Linked DNA regions of Niveibacterium microcysteis. The protein of the gene in region 1 interacts with the protein of each later gene in a pairwise test. Links are inferred from orthologs where the notes say so. Each region holds a gene or a part of one and is shown on either strand. Other genes may lie near its edges.

The links.
Region 2: the proteins of uvrB (region 1) and uvrA interact in binary tests that used the Escherichia coli proteins (3 or more experiments, as listed by UniProt). The link is inferred for Niveibacterium microcysteis from one-to-one orthologs.

The regions. Positions count from the first base shown.
Region 1 is NZ_CP071060.1:3,308,232-3,315,983, forward strand. What follows is about bases 4,123-7,118. They hold uvrB (excinuclease ABC subunit UvrB), read right to left. Parts: upstream 6,638-7,118; coding sequence 4,607-6,637; downstream 4,123-4,606. Other genes in these bases: JY500_RS15000 (low molecular weight protein-tyrosine-phosphatase), read right to left, coding at 4,123-4,531; glpX (class II fructose-bisphosphatase), read left to right, coding at 6,813-7,118. In the rest of the region: JY500_RS14990 (RluA family pseudouridine synthase), read right to left, coding at 1-633; JY500_RS14995 (Rne/Rng family ribonuclease), read left to right, coding at 1,002-3,965; more of JY500_RS15000, read right to left, coding at 4,064-4,122; more of glpX, read left to right, coding at 7,119-7,752. UniProt on the Escherichia coli protein: The UvrABC repair system catalyzes the recognition and processing of DNA lesions. A damage recognition complex composed of 2 UvrA and 2 UvrB subunits scans DNA for abnormalities.
Region 2 is NZ_CP071060.1:4,520,641-4,528,475, reverse strand. Bases 2,205-5,526 are described here. They hold uvrA (excinuclease ABC subunit UvrA), read right to left. Parts: upstream 5,222-5,526; coding sequence 2,405-5,221; downstream 2,205-2,404. Other genes in these bases: JY500_RS20505 (transglutaminase-like domain-containing protein), read right to left, coding at 5,259-5,526; JY500_RS20515 (RtcB family protein), read right to left, coding at 2,205-2,402. In the rest of the region: JY500_RS20520 (pectate lyase family protein), read left to right, coding at 1-1,101; more of JY500_RS20515, read right to left, coding at 1,191-2,204; more of JY500_RS20505, read right to left, coding at 5,527-5,861; JY500_RS20500 (MFS transporter), read left to right, coding at 5,940-7,307; ssb (single-stranded DNA-binding protein), read left to right, coding at 7,307-7,831. UniProt on the Escherichia coli protein: The UvrABC repair system catalyzes the recognition and processing of DNA lesions. UvrA is an ATPase and a DNA-binding protein. A damage recognition complex composed of 2 UvrA and 2 UvrB subunits scans DNA for abnormalities.

The DNA.
Region 1 (7,752 bases):
CTTATCCACCGTAACGCGCCGCTCGCCTTCTTCGGTCAGGTACTTGGTGAGAGCAAGCTTGATGTGCTGAACCGGGTTCGGCCACTTGCCAACCACCAGCGCCAGATAGCGCTTGTCCAAGCCGCCTTCGCGCAGCACATCATGCAGCTTGCTGAGCGCCGACCGCTTCTTGCCGATCAGCAGGATGCCGGAGGTCTCACGATCGAGCCGGTGCGCCAACTCGAGAAACCGCTGCTGCGGCCGCTGCTGTCGCAACTGCTCGATCACGCCAAAGCTCACCCCGCTGCCACCATGCACCGCAGTACCTGCCGGCTTGTTGATCGCCAGAAGCGCGTCGTCTTCAAACAGGATCGGGAACTCACGGCCCGGCACCGGCGCCTTGTCGGCCTTTTCAGCCAGGCGCAATGGCGGAATCCGCACCTCATCGCCCGCCGCGAGCCGGTAGGTCTGATCGATGCGCCCTTTATTCACCCGCACCTCGCCGCTGCGCAAGATTCGGTAGATCAGGCTCTTGGGCACGCCTTTGCAGACGCGGATCAGAAAATTGTCGATGCGCTGACCTGCATCGTTTTCGTCGATCAGCACTCGCTGGACGGCTGGGGGGGCGGACGGGGTTTTGCCTTGCAAGACCATGTTGAATATACTGCTTGGGTTCGTCCGGTACGTCCGGCTCGGGCCGCACCTCGCAGGATGCAGGTACGGACCAGTCGGCGATGAGCTCAGCTCCCAGAGGAACGCCAAGCCAACCGTCGCTGGAGCACAAAAGCTCGCGATGGTACCCAAAAAACACTTGACCACATAGTTGGCGCGCAACTCGCAGAATGCAAGGCCCTGAGCGGTCGGCCGAACCTCGCCGAGACTGCAGGACCGATCAGTACGAATCCCGCGACTCTTTTTGAAAACGAACCATCGCATGACAGCGTTCCCGACAATCTGAGTACGCCGTCCGAATCGGACGGTGCGGTTCGTTCTGCCCGCTTGCGCGCGGGAGAACAACACCAATGAAGCGCATGCTTTTTAATGCGACGCAGGCCGAAGAACTGCGCGTCGCGATCGTAGATGGTCAGAAATTGATCGATCTCGATATCGAATCGGCCGCCAAGGAACAACGCAAGAGCAACATCTACAAAGGCGTCGTGACACGCGTCGAGCCCAGCCTCGAAGCAGCCTTTGTTGACTATGGCGCCGAACGCCATGGCTTTCTGCCGTTCAAGGAAATTTCCCGCGCCTATTTCAAGGAAGGTGTAGAAGCTTCCCGCGCCCGCATTCAGGACGCGATCAAGGAAGGCCAGGAACTGATCGTCCAGGTTGAGAAGGACGAACGTGGCAACAAGGGCGCAGCCCTGACCACCTTCATCTCACTGGCCGGCCGCTACCTGGTGCTGATGCCGAACAACCCCCGCGGCGGTGGCGTTTCGCGCCGCGTTGAGGGTGACGACCGCGCGGAATTGCGCGACGCGCTGGATCAACTGGACGTGCCCACCGGCATGAGCATGATCGCTCGCACCGCAGCGATCGGCCGTGCAGCCGAAGAACTGCAGTGGGACCTGAACTACCTCGCCCAGCTGTGGAAAGCAATCGAAGGAGCAGCCAAGGGCCAGAGCGGCGCCTACCTGATCTATCAGGAAGGCAGCCTCGTGATCCGTGCGATCCGCGACTACTTCTCCTCCGACATCGGTGAAATCCTGATCGACACCGACGACGTGTACGAGCAGGCGCGCCAGTTCATGGCGCATGTGATGCCGACCAATGTGCATCGCGTGAAGCGCTACCGCGACGATGTTCCGCTGTTCTCGCGCTTTCAGATCGAACACCAGATCGAATCGGCGTACTCGCGCCAGGTAAATCTGCCTTCGGGCGGTGCCGTGGTGATCGACCATACCGAAGCGCTGGTCGCGGTCGACGTGAACTCGGGCCGCGCAACCCGCGGCGCGGACATCGAAGAAACCGCGCTGAAGACCAACCTCGAAGCCGCGGACGAAGTGGCCCGCCAGCTGCGCCTGCGTGACTTGGGCGGCCTGATCGTCATCGACTTCATCGACATGGAAAACCCGAAGAGCCAGCGCGAGGTGGAAAACCGCCTGCGCGACGCCCTTCGCCATGACCGCGCCCGTGTTCAGACCGGCAAGATCAGCCGCTTCGGCCTGTTGGAGCTCTCGCGTCAGCGCCTGCGCCCGGCGCTCGCCGAAACCAGTTACATCACCTGCCCGCGCTGTACCGGCACCGGCCATATCCGCTCGACCGAATCGGCTGCGCTGCACATCCTGCGCATCCTCGAAGAGGAAGCGATGAAGGAGAACACCGGCGCGCTGCACTGTCAGGTACCGGTTGATGTCGCAACCTTCCTGTTGAACGAAAAGCGCGACGACATCGCCAAGATCGAGCTGCGCCACAAGGTCAACCTGCTACTGATCCCGAACCGCCATCTGGAAACGCCGGCGCACGAGATCGTCCGTCTGCGTCACGACCAGCTGAACTCGGAAGAGCTGAACCTGCCCAGCTACAAGATGGCGCAGATGCCGGCCGACGCAACCTATGCGCCGCCGTCCGCCAACACCGAAGGCAAGCCCCCGCGCCAGGAAGCCGCGATCCGCTCGTTCACGCCGGACCAGCCGGCCCCGATCGTTGAGCCGAAGACCGAGGCCGCACCGGTCGCCCCTAGCGCGACTGTGCAGCTGGGCCCCAGCCTGTTCCAACGCATCCTGAACTGGTTCCGTGGTGGTGACGCCACCACCGCGGCGCCGGCCGCGAAGCCTGCCGAGACCAAGGACGCGGGCCGCAACGGACGTCGCAACGAGCGTAGCCGTGGCGAGCGCGGTGGCCGTGGCAACCGGGAAGAACGCGGCGAACGCGGCGAGCGCAATCGCGACGCCCAGAAAGGCCGCGACGAGCAACGCAACCGCAACGAAGCGCGTGGCGAAAAAGGCCGTGACCGCCAGGGCGCCAAGCCCGAAGCCGTTGCCGAACAGGCAACCAAGCCGCAACGCGAAGGTGGAGAACGCGGTCGTCGCGATGAAAACCGTGGCGAACGCGCGGAGAAGCCTGAGGGCCAGACGCAGGAACGCCGCGAACGCCAGCCGCGCGAGCCACGTGAACCGCGTCAGCCGCGTCAGCCGAAACCGGCCGCAACTGAAGCCGATATCGCGACCGTGATCGACACCGGCGCCATCGAAGGTGCCAGCGCCGCCCCCGAGATCGCACCGCAAGCGGATGAAGGCGAAGGCACTAGCCGCCGTCGCAACCGCCGCGGCCGCCGCGGCGGCGAACGCCGTAACAACGAAGCTGCGGCGCAGGAGCAAGGCGATAGCGCGAACCGCCCGGTCGAGATCATGTTCTATCCAACACCGGAGGCCGCCGCAGCCGCTGCGGAAGCACAAGCCGCAGCCGACGCTGCGCGCCGTGCGGAAGCCAAAGCCCGCAGAGCCGAACGTGACGCAGAGCGCCAAGCTCACCGCGAACGTCGCCAACGCCAGGCACCGGTAGAAATCATGTTCTACCCGACGCCGGAAGCCGCTGCCGCCGCTGCTGCAGCGAAAGAGGCCGCGACGACCGAAGCGCTTCCCAGCAGTGCGCCGGTGGTCGAGCCTGTCGCCGCGCCAGCCACCGCAGCAAGCGAAACCGTCGCCGTCACCGCAGTCGTTGAGGCAATCGCGAACGAGCCGGCCCCTGCCGTGGTCGAAGCGGCGCCAATCGCTCCGGTTGCGCAGGCCGAGCTTGCTCAAGAGGAACCACTGCCCGTTCGCGCGGCCGCTGCACGCACCCAGGCTCAACTGCCGTTCGACCTGAGCGCGGTGCTGAAGAGCGATGAGCTCGTCATGATCGAAACGCGCAGCGACGCACCGGCAGCACCTGCCGCCGCCCCGGTAAGCTCGGACGAAGCGCCCGCGCGTCGCCGTCGCCAACGGCCGGCGCGCCCGGTCGTCGCCGACGAGCCGCTGCAGCAAGTCGAAACGCGCAACGAGTAAACCAGCTCGGGCCGCACAAACCAAAACGCCCCGCTGTCCTCTGGTCAGCGGGGCGTTCTCATTTGAGGTCGGCACCGCAGCGCCGGTAGCCGACGCACCTACACCTTGCCCGCCTTGATGGCCGCCAACATGGCCACCACACCGTCTTCGCACAGATCGAGCACATGCTCGAAACCCGCGTCACCGCCGTAGTAGGGGTCGGGCACGTCAAGACCCACGCCGTCGGCGATGAAATCCCGGAACAAGTGCAGCTTGCCCGCATGCTCCGGCGGACAGAGTCGTTTCATGTGGGCGAGATGGCCGCGATCCATCGCAACCAGCAAGTCGAATACCTCGAAATCCGCCGCAGCCAGCTTGCGCGCACGCAATTTGCCAAGCTCGTAGCCACGCCGTTTGGCCGCGCGTTGCGAACGCGGATCAGGCGCCTCGCCAGCATGCATGCCCTGAATCCCGGCCGAGTCCACTTCGACGTCGGCGCCCGATGCCGCGATCATGGCCCTCGCTACCCCCTCTGCGGTGGGGGAGCGGCAGATGTTTCCAGTACAGATGAACAGTACGCGCTTCATGCTCTGAGTTTTTCTCGTTGTTGTCTTCGTATTGCCGGCCGCCCACCGCACAGGCGGATCGAAGCCGAGAGTGAATCAGGGTGTGCCGTGCTGATCGGCACCAAAGGCGCGCTGGCGCAGCCGGAACAGTTCATCTCGCGCAGCGGCCGCCTTCTCGAACTCCAGGTTTCGCGCGTGCTCAAGCATGTCCTTCTCCAGTTTCTTGATCGCCTTGGCCAGCGCCTTTTCGTCCATCAACGCATAGTCGGCATCGGCCTCGGCGACCTTGAGGGCCTTGCCGGCCTCCGCTTCGTGATAGACGCCATCGATGATGTCCTTGATTCGCTTGTGCACGGACTTCGGCACGATGCCGTTAGCCTCGTTGTGCGCGATCTGCTTGGCGCGACGGCGCTCCGTTTCGCCCATCGCGGCCCGCATCGAATCGGTGATACGGTCGGCGTAGAGGATCGCTGTGCCGTGCAAATGGCGCGCCGCGCGGCCAATCGTCTGGATCAGGCTGCGCTCGGAACGCAGGAAGCCTTCCTTGTCTGCGTCGAGGATCGCGACCAGCGAGACCTCAGGGATATCCAGCCCCTCGCGCAGCAGATTGATGCCGATGAGCACATCGAACTCGCCCAGGCGCAGATCGCGGATGATCTCGACCCGCTCGACCGTATCGATATCGGAGTGCAGGTAGCGCACCCGGATGCCGTTCTCGCCGAGGTAATCGGTCAGCTCCTCGGCCAGCCGCTTGGTCAGCACGGTGACGAGCACACGCTCCTCCACCGCGGTGCGCTTGCGGATCTCAGTCAGCAAGTCGTCGACCTGCGTAATCGCCGGCCGGACGTCGATCACCGGGTCGACCAGACCAGTCGGTCGCACCACCTGCTCCACCACCTGTCCTTGATGCTGCTCTTCATAGGCCGCTGGCGTCGCGGAGACAAAGATCGTCTGCGGCATCAGGCGTTCGAACTCCTCGAACTTCAGCGGTCGGTTGTCGACCGCCGAGGGCAGCCGGAAGCCGTAGCCCACCAGGTTCTCCTTGCGCGCCCGGTCACCCTTGAACATGCCGCCCACCTGCGGAATCGCCACATGCGATTCGTCGATGAACATCAGCGCATCGCGCGGCAGGTAGTCGATCAGCGTCGGCGGCGGCTCGCCGGGCGCACGACCGGAGAGATGCCGCGAGTAGTTCTCGATGCCCTTGCAGAAACCCACCTCAGTCAGCATCTCCAGATCGAAGCGGGTGCGCTGCTCGATGCGCTGCGCTTCGACCAGCTTGTTCTCACGCACATAGAAGTCGATGCGCTCACGCAACTCCTCCTTGATGCCCTCGATCGCCTTGAGCACTGTCGCACGCGGCGTCACGTAGTGGCTGGATGGGAATACCGTAAAGCGGCCAAGCTTCTGCTTCAGATGCCCGGTCAAGGGGTCGAACAGCGTGATGTGCTCGATCTCATCGTCGAACAACTCCAGCCGCACCGCCATTTCGGCGTTTTCGGCCGGGAAGATGTCGATCACATCACCGCGCACGCGGAAGGTGCCGCGTTTGAAATCCAGGTCCGAACGCGAGTACTGCATGCCAACCAAGCGCTGCACGACATCGCGTTGCGGCATCTTCTCGCCCTCGCGCAGGTGCAGGATCATCGAGTGGTAGTCCACCGGGTCGCCGATACCGTAGATGCAGGACACGGTCGCGACGATCACCACATCCCTCCGCTCCAGCAGGCTCTTGGTCGCCGACAGCCGCATCTGTTCGATGTGCTCGTTGATCGCCGAATCCTTCTCGATGAAGAGATCGCGGCTCGGCACATAGGCCTCGGGCTGATAGTAGTCGTAGTAGGAAACGAAGTACTCGACCGCGTTCTCGGGGAAGAATTCGCGGAACTCGGCGTAAAGCTGCGCGGCGAGCGTCTTGTTCGGCGCCAGCACCAGCGCGGGTTTGCCAGTGCGCGCGATGACGTTGGCCATCGTGTAAGTCTTGCCCGAGCCGGTAACGCCGAGCAAGGTCTGGTACATCAGCCCGTCCTCGACCCCTTCGGTCAGCTTTGCGATCGCGGTGGGCTGGTCCCCAGCGGGCGGAAACGGCTGATGCAGGCGGAACGGACTTCCAGGAAATTCGACGATCACAAGGGCGCTCCGGAAAACTGGCCGAACCTTGGATTGTATGCCGCATCGCAAGTTCGGCCGCGGCTTGTTTCGGCGAGCCGGCAGGACGGCGCCCATCCGTTTACAATCCCGCCCCTGAATTGACCCGCCGGCACGCCACGAGCGTCGCGGCCCACAACAGGAATCCCACAGCATGAGACGCGAACTTGCGATCGAATTCACCCGCGTAACCGAAGCCGCCGCCCTCGCCGGCTACAAATGGCTTGGCCGCGGCGACAAGAACAAGGCCGACGGCGCTGCCGTCGAGGCGATGCGCTTCGTGCTGAACCAGATCCAGATCGACGGCGAGATCGTTATCGGCGAGGGCGAGATCGACGAGGCCCCCATGCTCTACATCGGCGAACACGTCGGTCGTGGCGGCGACGGCGTGGATATCGCGGTCGACCCGATCGATGGCACCCGCATGACCGCAATGGGCCAGAACAACGCGGTAGCGGTGCTGGCCGCGGGCGACAAGGGCAGCTTCATGCGCGCGCCGGACATGTACATGGAGAAGCTGATCGTCGGCAACCCGGCCAAGGGCGCGATCGATCTGCACAAGCCGCTCGAAGACAACCTGCGCTCGGTCGCCGCCGCACTCGGCAAGCCGCTCAACCGGCTGACCGTGATCACGCTGGCGAAGCCGCGCCATGAGGCCGCCATCAAGGAAATGCATGCGCTTGGCTGCAAGGTCTTCGCGATCCCCGACGGCGATGTCGCCGCGTCGGTGATGGCCTGCATGCCGGACAACGAAGTGGACATGTTGTACTGCATCGGCGGCGCACCGGAAGGCGTTGTCTCCGCCGCAGTCGCCCGCGCGCTCGATGGCGACATGCAGGGCCGCCTGATACCGAGGGATATCGCCAAGGGCGCGACGCCGGAAAACGTGGCGCTCGGCGCCGAAGAGCGCGCACGTTGCGCAAAGATGGGCATCGCGGTCGACACGGTGCTGACGCTCGACGAGATGGCCCGCACCGACAACGTGATCATCGCGGTCACCGGCATCACCAAGGGCGATCTGCTCGAAGGGGTCACCAGTGACGGCACCTTCGCGACCACCGAAACGCTGCTGATCCGCGGCAAATCGCGCACGA
Region 2 (7,835 bases), 1.2 Mb from region 1 along the record:
GGTTCGTCAAGCGCTGGCGGCGGCAACGCGAACGCTGGCATCGCTGAGGCCGGCGCAATCGGCTACGGCGCTGCGACGACCGGCGCGGGAAGCAGCCCCCTTAACCTTGTCAGTGTTGCATCGCTGGCGGAAGCGCAGGCCGCCATCGATAGCTACCAGAAAGCGGGCGGCACTAACGGCCTGAAGATCACCTACACCGGCGCCTTCAACTTCGCGTCGATCACCGATCCCTGCACGCAGTTCAAGCTCAGTGCGCAGACCCTCGAGATCAAGGGCGAATCGAACAAGCCATTGCGCAACATTTCGATCATCGGTGCTGACGGTTCTGCGGCGAACTTTGGCATTCACATCGTCGGCAGCGCGTCGAACATCATCATCCGCAACATGACGATCGGCCTGACACCGGGTGGCGGCGATTCGGACATCGTCGGTGTTGAGGGCAGCAGTGCCGGTGCACCGTCCAACATCTGGATCGATCACAACACCTTCTTCACATCCCTGGCTGAATGCAGTGGCGCGGGCGACACCGAGTTCGACGGCATGCTCGACTTCAAGAAGGGCGCGACCAACGTGACGGTGTCGTACAACTACCTGCACGACCATCACAAGGTCAGCCTCAACGGCTATTCGGACAGCGACACCGCCGAGCGCCTGATCACCTTCCACCATAACGTGTTCGAGAACCTGGGCTCGCGTACCCCGCTGCAACGCGCTGGCTATTCGCACCTCTTCAACAACCTGTTCTCCAGCATTCTCACGTCTGGCATCAACGTGCGCATGGGTGGGTACTCGCTGATCGAGGGCAACTACTTCGAGAACGCCAAGAACCCGGTTACGTCGCGAGACAGTTCGGAGCTGGGCTACTGGGAACTGCTGAACAACAACATCAGCGGACCGGGCGACTTCAAGACATACGGCATCACTTGGACGAGCAGCGACGCGTCACCGAGCAAGAATGCGGACGACTGGACTACGACCAAGACATTCCCGCGCGAGAAGCTGGGCTACGCCTACACGGCGCAATCGCCCGCCTGCGTGAAGCGTGGGCTCAAGGCCGTGGCCGGAGCGGGGACGGGCATGGCGACCCTGAGCTGCAATTGACCAACGCGGCGGCGCGCTGACGCCGTTCTGCGTGCACGCAGAACGGGCCGCTCAAGCGGCCCGTTCGGTTGATCCGACGCGAGGCTGAATCAGCCCTTGACGCACACCACCTGCCGTAGCGTGTGCACCACCTCGACCAGTTCGCGTTGCGCATTCATCACCGCATCGATGTCCTTGTAGGCCATCGGAATCTCGTCGATCACGTCGGCGTCCTTGCGGCACTCCACACCCTGCGTGGCGCGGACCTGATCGGCTACGGTGAAGCGGCGCTTCGCCTCGTTGCGGCTCATCGTGCGGCCGGCGCCGTGGCTGCAGGAACAGAACGCTTCTTCGTTGCCGAGCCCACGCACGATGAAGCTCTTCGCCCCCATCGAACCCGGGATGATGCCCAGCTGCCCCTTCTGCGCCGACACCGCGCCCTTGCGCGTGATCCACACCTCGGCGCCGAAGTGGGTTTCGCGCTGCACATAGTTGTGGTGGCAATTCACCGCTTCGACTTCGGCGCTGAAGGGTTGGCGGATGACCGTGCGCACAGCGGCGACCACCGCTTGCATCATCAGCACCCGGTTGCGCCGTGCGAAGTCTTGCGCCCAGCCAACCGCTTCGACGTAGTCGTCGAAGTGCGTGCTGCCTTCGTTGAAGTAGGCGAGGTCGCGGTCGGGCAGGTTGGCAATGTGCTGCCGCATATCGGCTTGCGCAAGTTCAATGAAGAGGTTGCCGATCGCGTTGCCGACCCCGCGCGAACCCGAGTGGAGCATGAACCACACCTGGTCGGCCTCATCGAGACAGACCTCGATGAAGTGGTTGCCGGTGCCCAGCGTGCCGAGGTGCTTGTGGTTGTTGGTGCGTTCCAGGCGTGGGTACTTCTCGGTGATGCGCCTGAAGCCGGCCTGGAGTTCCGTCCACATCGCGTCCACCGCCTTTGGCGGCGTCTCCCACGCTCCCGGATCGCGCCGGCCGGGCGCTCGCCCATGCGGCACGGCGCGCTCGATCGCGCTGCGCAGGCCGTGCAGACTCGTCGGCAGATCGGCGGCGGTGAGCGTGGTGCGTGCCGCCATCATGCCGCAGCCGATATCGACACCGACGGCCGCTGGAATGATCGCGCCGCGCGTCGGGATCACGCTGCCGATCGTTGAGCCCTTGCCCAGATGCACGTCCGGCATCACCGCGAGGTGGCGGAAGATGAAGGGCATCTTCGCGGTGTTCATCAGCTGCTTGCGCGCGTCGTCCTCGACCGGCACGCCGTCGGTCCACAGCTTGATCGGGCGGCCGTTGGCCACCTCAACGACCTGGTGCGTCACGTTCAGCTGAGCAGGCGTTTGAGGTACTTGCCGGTGTGGCTGATCGGGTGGGCGGCGACGGCTTCGGGCGGCCCGGCGACGAGGATGCGACCACCACCACCACCGCCTTCGGGGCCGAGATCGATCAGCCAGTCGGCGGTCTTGATCACGTCCAGGTTGTGTTCGATCACGACGATGGTGTTGCCGTGGTCGCGCAGGCGCGCGAGCACCTTCAGCAGCATCTCGATGTCCTGGAAGTGCAGGCCGGTGGTCGGTTCGTCGAGGATGTAGAGCGTGCGGCCGGTGTCGCGCTTCGACAGTTCCAGTGCGAGCTTCACGCGCTGCGCTTCGCCGCCTGAAAGGGTGGTGGCGCTCTGGCCGAGGCGGATGTAACCGAGGCCCACGTCGAGCAGGGTTTCGAGCTTGCGCGCGACGGTCGGCACCGCGTCGAAGAAGGCATGCGCTTCTTCGACCGTCATGTTCAGCACTTCGGCGATGGTCTTGCCGCGATAGCGGATCTCCAGCGTTTCGCGGTTGTAGCGCTGGCCGTGGCAGACGTCGCAGGGTACGAACACATCGGGCAGGAAGTGCATCTCCACCTTGATCATGCCGTCGCCCTGGCAGGCCTCGCAGCGCCCACCCTTCACATTGAAGGAGAAACGCCCCGGCCCGTAGCCGCGCTCACGCGATGCCGGCACGCCGGCGTACAGCTCGCGGATTGGCGTCAGCAGGCCGGTGTAGGTGGCGGGGTTGGAGCGCGGCGTGCGGCCGATCGGCGCCTGGTCGACGCTGATCACCTTGTCGAAGAATTCGAGGCCTTCGATGTCGTCGTATGGCGCGGGTTCCGCGACCGAGCCGTACAGATGGCGCGCGGCGATCGCGTAAAGCGTGTCGTTGATCAGCGTGCTCTTGCCGGAGCCGGAGACGCCGGTGATGCAGGTGAACAGCCCCACCGGCAGTTCCAGCGTCACGTGCTTGAGGTTGTTGCCGCGTGCCCCGCGCAGGTAAAGCTGGCGCTGCGGGTCGGGTGACTTTCGCTCGCCCGGCAACGCGATCTTGCGCCGGCCTGAGAGGAAGGCGCCGGTCGCCGAATCCGGGTGTGCCTCGACTTGCGCCGGCAGGCCGTGCGCGATCACCTGGCCGCCATGCTCACCCGCGCCGGGGCCCATGTCGACCACGTAGTCCGCAGCGCGGATCGCATCTTCGTCGTGCTCGACCACGATCACGGTGTTACCGAGATCGCGCAGCCGCGCCAGCGTGCCAAGCAGCCTGTCGTTATCGCGCTGGTGCAGGCCGATCGACGGCTCATCGAGCACGTACATCACGCCGGTGAGGCCGGAGCCGATCTGGCTCGCGAGCCGGATGCGCTGCGCTTCGCCGCCCGAGAGCGTATCGGCGCTGCGTTCAAGCATCAGGTAATCGAGGCCCACGTCGATCAGGAACTGCAGGCGCGCGGAGATCTCGTGCACGATCTTGTCGGCGATCTGCGCGCGATGGCCTTCGAGCTTGAGCGTGTCGAAGAAGTGCTTGCACTCGGCCAGCGCAAGGCGGCCGACCTGCGGCAGCGTGCGGTCGCCGATGAAAACGTGGCGCGCCTCTTCGCGCAGGCGCGTTCCTTCGCAGGTCGGGCAGGCCTGGTGGCTGCGGTACTTGGCCAGCTCTTCGCGCACTGCGATCGAGTCGGTCTCGCGATAGCGGCGCTCCAGGTTCGGCACGATGCCTTCGAAGCTGTGCTCCTTGGTGACGTTGCGACCGTTCTCGGACAGGTACTTGAAGGCGATCTTCGTCTTGCCCGAACCGTACAGCACGATCTGCTGCATCTCGGCAGGCAGTTCCTCGAAGGTGGCGTCGATGTCGAAGCCGTAGTGCGCCGCGAGGCTCTGCAGCATCTGGAAGTAGAACTGGTTGCGGCGATCCCAGCCGCGGATCGCGCCGCTGGCGAGCGACAGATGCGGAAAGGCGACGACGCGCGTCGGATCGAAGAACTCGACCGAGCCGAGACCATCGCACTTTGGGCAAGCGCCGACCGGGTTGTTGAAGGAGAACAACCGCGGTTCGAGTTCCGCGATCGCGTAGCTGCACACCGGGCAGGCGAAGCGCGCGGAGAACAGGTGCTCCTTGCCGTCATCCATCTCCACCGCCAGCGCGCGGCCTTCGGCGTGCGCCAGCGCGGTCTCGAAACTTTCGGCCAGGCGCTGGCGCGCATCGGCGCGCACCTTGAGGCGGTCTACGACGATGTCGATCGAATGCTTGCCGGTCTTTTCGAGTTTCGGCAGTGCATCGATCTCATGCAACGTGCCGTCGATGCGCAGGCGCACGAAGCCCTGTGCGCGCAGCTCGGCAAACATGTCTTCGAAGCTGCCCTTGCGCTCGGTCACCACCGGCGCGAGCACCATCACCTTGGTGTCCTCGGGCAGCGCGAGCACGGTGTCGACCATCTGCGACACGCTCTGTGCCGCGAGCGGCAACTTGTGCTCCGGGCAGTGCGGCTGGCCGGCGCGGGCGTACAGCAGGCGCAGGTAGTCGTGGATCTCGGTGACGGTGCCGACGGTCGAACGCGGGTTGTGGCTAGTCGCCTTCTGTTCGATCGAGATCGCTGGCGAAAGACCTTCGATCAGGTCGACGTCCGGCTTTTCCATTAGCTGCAGGAACTGCCGCGCGTACGCCGACAGCGATTCGACATAGCGGCGCTGCCCTTCGGCGTAGAGCGTGTCGAACGCGAGCGAGCTCTTGCCCGAGCCCGACAGGCCGGTGATCACCGTGAGCCGGTTGCGCGGGATGTCGAGCGAGATGTTCTTCAGGTTGTGCGTGCGCGCACCGCGGATCTTGATGTCGTCCATGAGCGTTCTTCGATTCCCTTGCCGCGCTTCGGCGCGTCTAGGTCGGGGCGCCGGCGGTTCGCAGCGGCGCCTCGATGTCGGGCAGGTTCAGGAACACCTGCTCGATGGTGGAATGGCGGGTCAATGCGTCGACCACGGCCTGCAGCGGTTCGGCGTACAGGCCTTCGATGTCTTGTTCGGCGCCGCCCCGGATCGGGAAGGCGAGGTGTTCGTGCGGCGGCGTGAAGCGGGCGTCTACGCCGGGCTTGTTGCCGCGGGCGTCGATGCGGTACCAGCCGTGGTCGGCCAGGTACACCGCGTTGAGCCCATGCAGGCAGTACGGCGCACCACCATCGCCAACCGGCAGGCGCTGGTAGCACAGCGCCGCGGGGATGCCGTTGGCGCGCAACAGGGCGGCCAGCAGATGGCTCTTCGCGTAGCAATAGCCAGTTCGGTGTGCGAGCACTTCGGAGGCGCGCAGCGTCACCGGCCCGCTGCGGTAGTCCCAACTGTGGCGGATTTCGTCGCGCACAAATTCGAAGCAACGTCGTGCGATCGCCTCGTCGCCACTACCCGCCTCAACCGCGAGCTGCTGGGCCAGCGCGTGTACGGCCGGTGTTTTCCAATCAATGCTGGAGCTGGACGCGAGGTAGGGAGTCATTCGATGCGCGAACGCGGGGTGGCCGGGAAGGGCAACCTGCTAATATACGCAACTCGCTGATTCAAAGCCATTTTCCCGATGTCCTCCCCGTTCTCCGACCGCATGAGTGCGCAGGAACGCCGCGCCGGCGCCACGCTGGCCGCGATCTTTGCGTTGCGCATGCTCGGGCTGTTCCTGATCCTGCCGGTGTTCTCGGTCTTCGCGAAGACGCTGCCGGGCGGGAACGACCTGCAATGGGCCGGGCTGGCGCTGGGCGCCTTCGGCATGGTGCAGGCGATCTTCCAGGTGCCCTTCGGTGTCGCGTCGGACCGCTTTGGCCGCAAGCCGGTGATCGTTTTCGGCCTGCTCATGTTTGCTGCCGGTTGTGCGCTGGCCGCCTGGGCGCCCAACATCGGCTGGATGATCGCGGCGCGTGCGCTGCAGGGTGCTGGCGCGATCTCCGCCGCGGTGTCGGCGCTGGCCGCCGACCTCACCCGCGAGCAGCATCGCACCAAGGTGATGGCGATGATCGGCTCGACGATCGGGCTGGTGTTTGCCGTGTCCCTGGTCGCTTCGCCGGCGCTGTACCAGTGGATCGGCATGCACGGCATGTTCCTGCTGACCGGGGCCTTGTCGCTGCTGGCGATCCCGGTGTTGCTGCGCGCGGTGCCGACGCCGCCGCGCATCGAGACCGCGATGCCGCGGGTGCCGCTTGCCACGGTGCTGACCGAACGGCAGCTGATGCCGCTTCATTTTGGCGTGTTCGCGATCCACATGATCCAGATGGGCATGTTCCTGATCGTGCCGCGCATCCTGGTCGAGTCCGAACACCTGCCGCTGGCCGAGCACTGGAAGATCTACCTGCCGGTGGTGCTGGCTAGTTTCGTACTGATGGTGCCGGCGATCATTTACGCCGAGCGCAAACGCCAGATGCGGCGCGTACTGTTGGCGTCGATTGCGCTGCTGGCAGCCACGCAACTCGGTTTTCTGTTGGTGCAGGATACGTTCTGGCCGATCGTTGGCCTGCTGTTCCTGTTCTTTGTCGCCTTCAACATTGTTGAGGCGTCGCTGCCCTCGCTGGTGTCGCGCATCGCGCCGCCGCAGGCCAAAGGGGCGGCGCTGGGCGTCTACAACACCTCGCAGTCGATCGGCGCGGCGCTGGGCGGCGCGGCGGGCGGGGCGGTGGCCGCCCACTTCGGGCCGCATGCGGTGTTTGCCGGCACCACGCTGTTGGCCTTGATCTGGTGGCTGTGGGCGCGCAGCATGCGCAACCCGCCGCAGCTGACCGAACGCGAGATCGCGATTGATCCGCATATCGAGATCGCCAGCTTCCGCCACGAACTGCTCGCGCTGCCCGGCGTGCGCGAGGCCATCGTCATCCCCGAGCGGCGGATGGCATACTTGAAGATTAATCTTGAGCGCTGGGATGAAGCATCCCTGCGCCGTCTTACTGGAGGGAAAGCCTGATGGCTTCTGTGAACAAGGTGATCCTCGTCGGTAACCTCGGTGCCGACCCGGAGACCCGCTACGCCCCGAGCGGCGACGCGATCTGCAATATCCGTATCGCGACCACCGACACCTGGCGCGACAAGGCCACCGGCGAGAAGAAGGAAGCGACCGAATGGCACCGCGTTGTGTTCTTCGGCAAGGTCGCGGAAATCGCCGGCCAGTACCTGAAGAAGGGCTCGTCGGTCTATATCGAAGGCCGCCTGCAGACCCGCAAGTGGCAGGACAAGGAAGGTCGTGACCAGTACACGACCGAGATCCGCGCCGACCAGATGCAGATGCTCGGCGGCCGCCCCGGTGGTGAGGGCGGCGGCTCGCGCGGCGGCTACAACAGCGGCGGCGACGACTACAACCAGGCACCGGCTCCGCGCGGCGGCAATCAGGGCGGCGGCAATGCACGCCCGCAATCGCGCCCGGCCCCGGCGCCACAGGCCCCGGCCGGCGGAAACAACTTCGGCGATTTCGACGACGACATTCCATTCTGATACG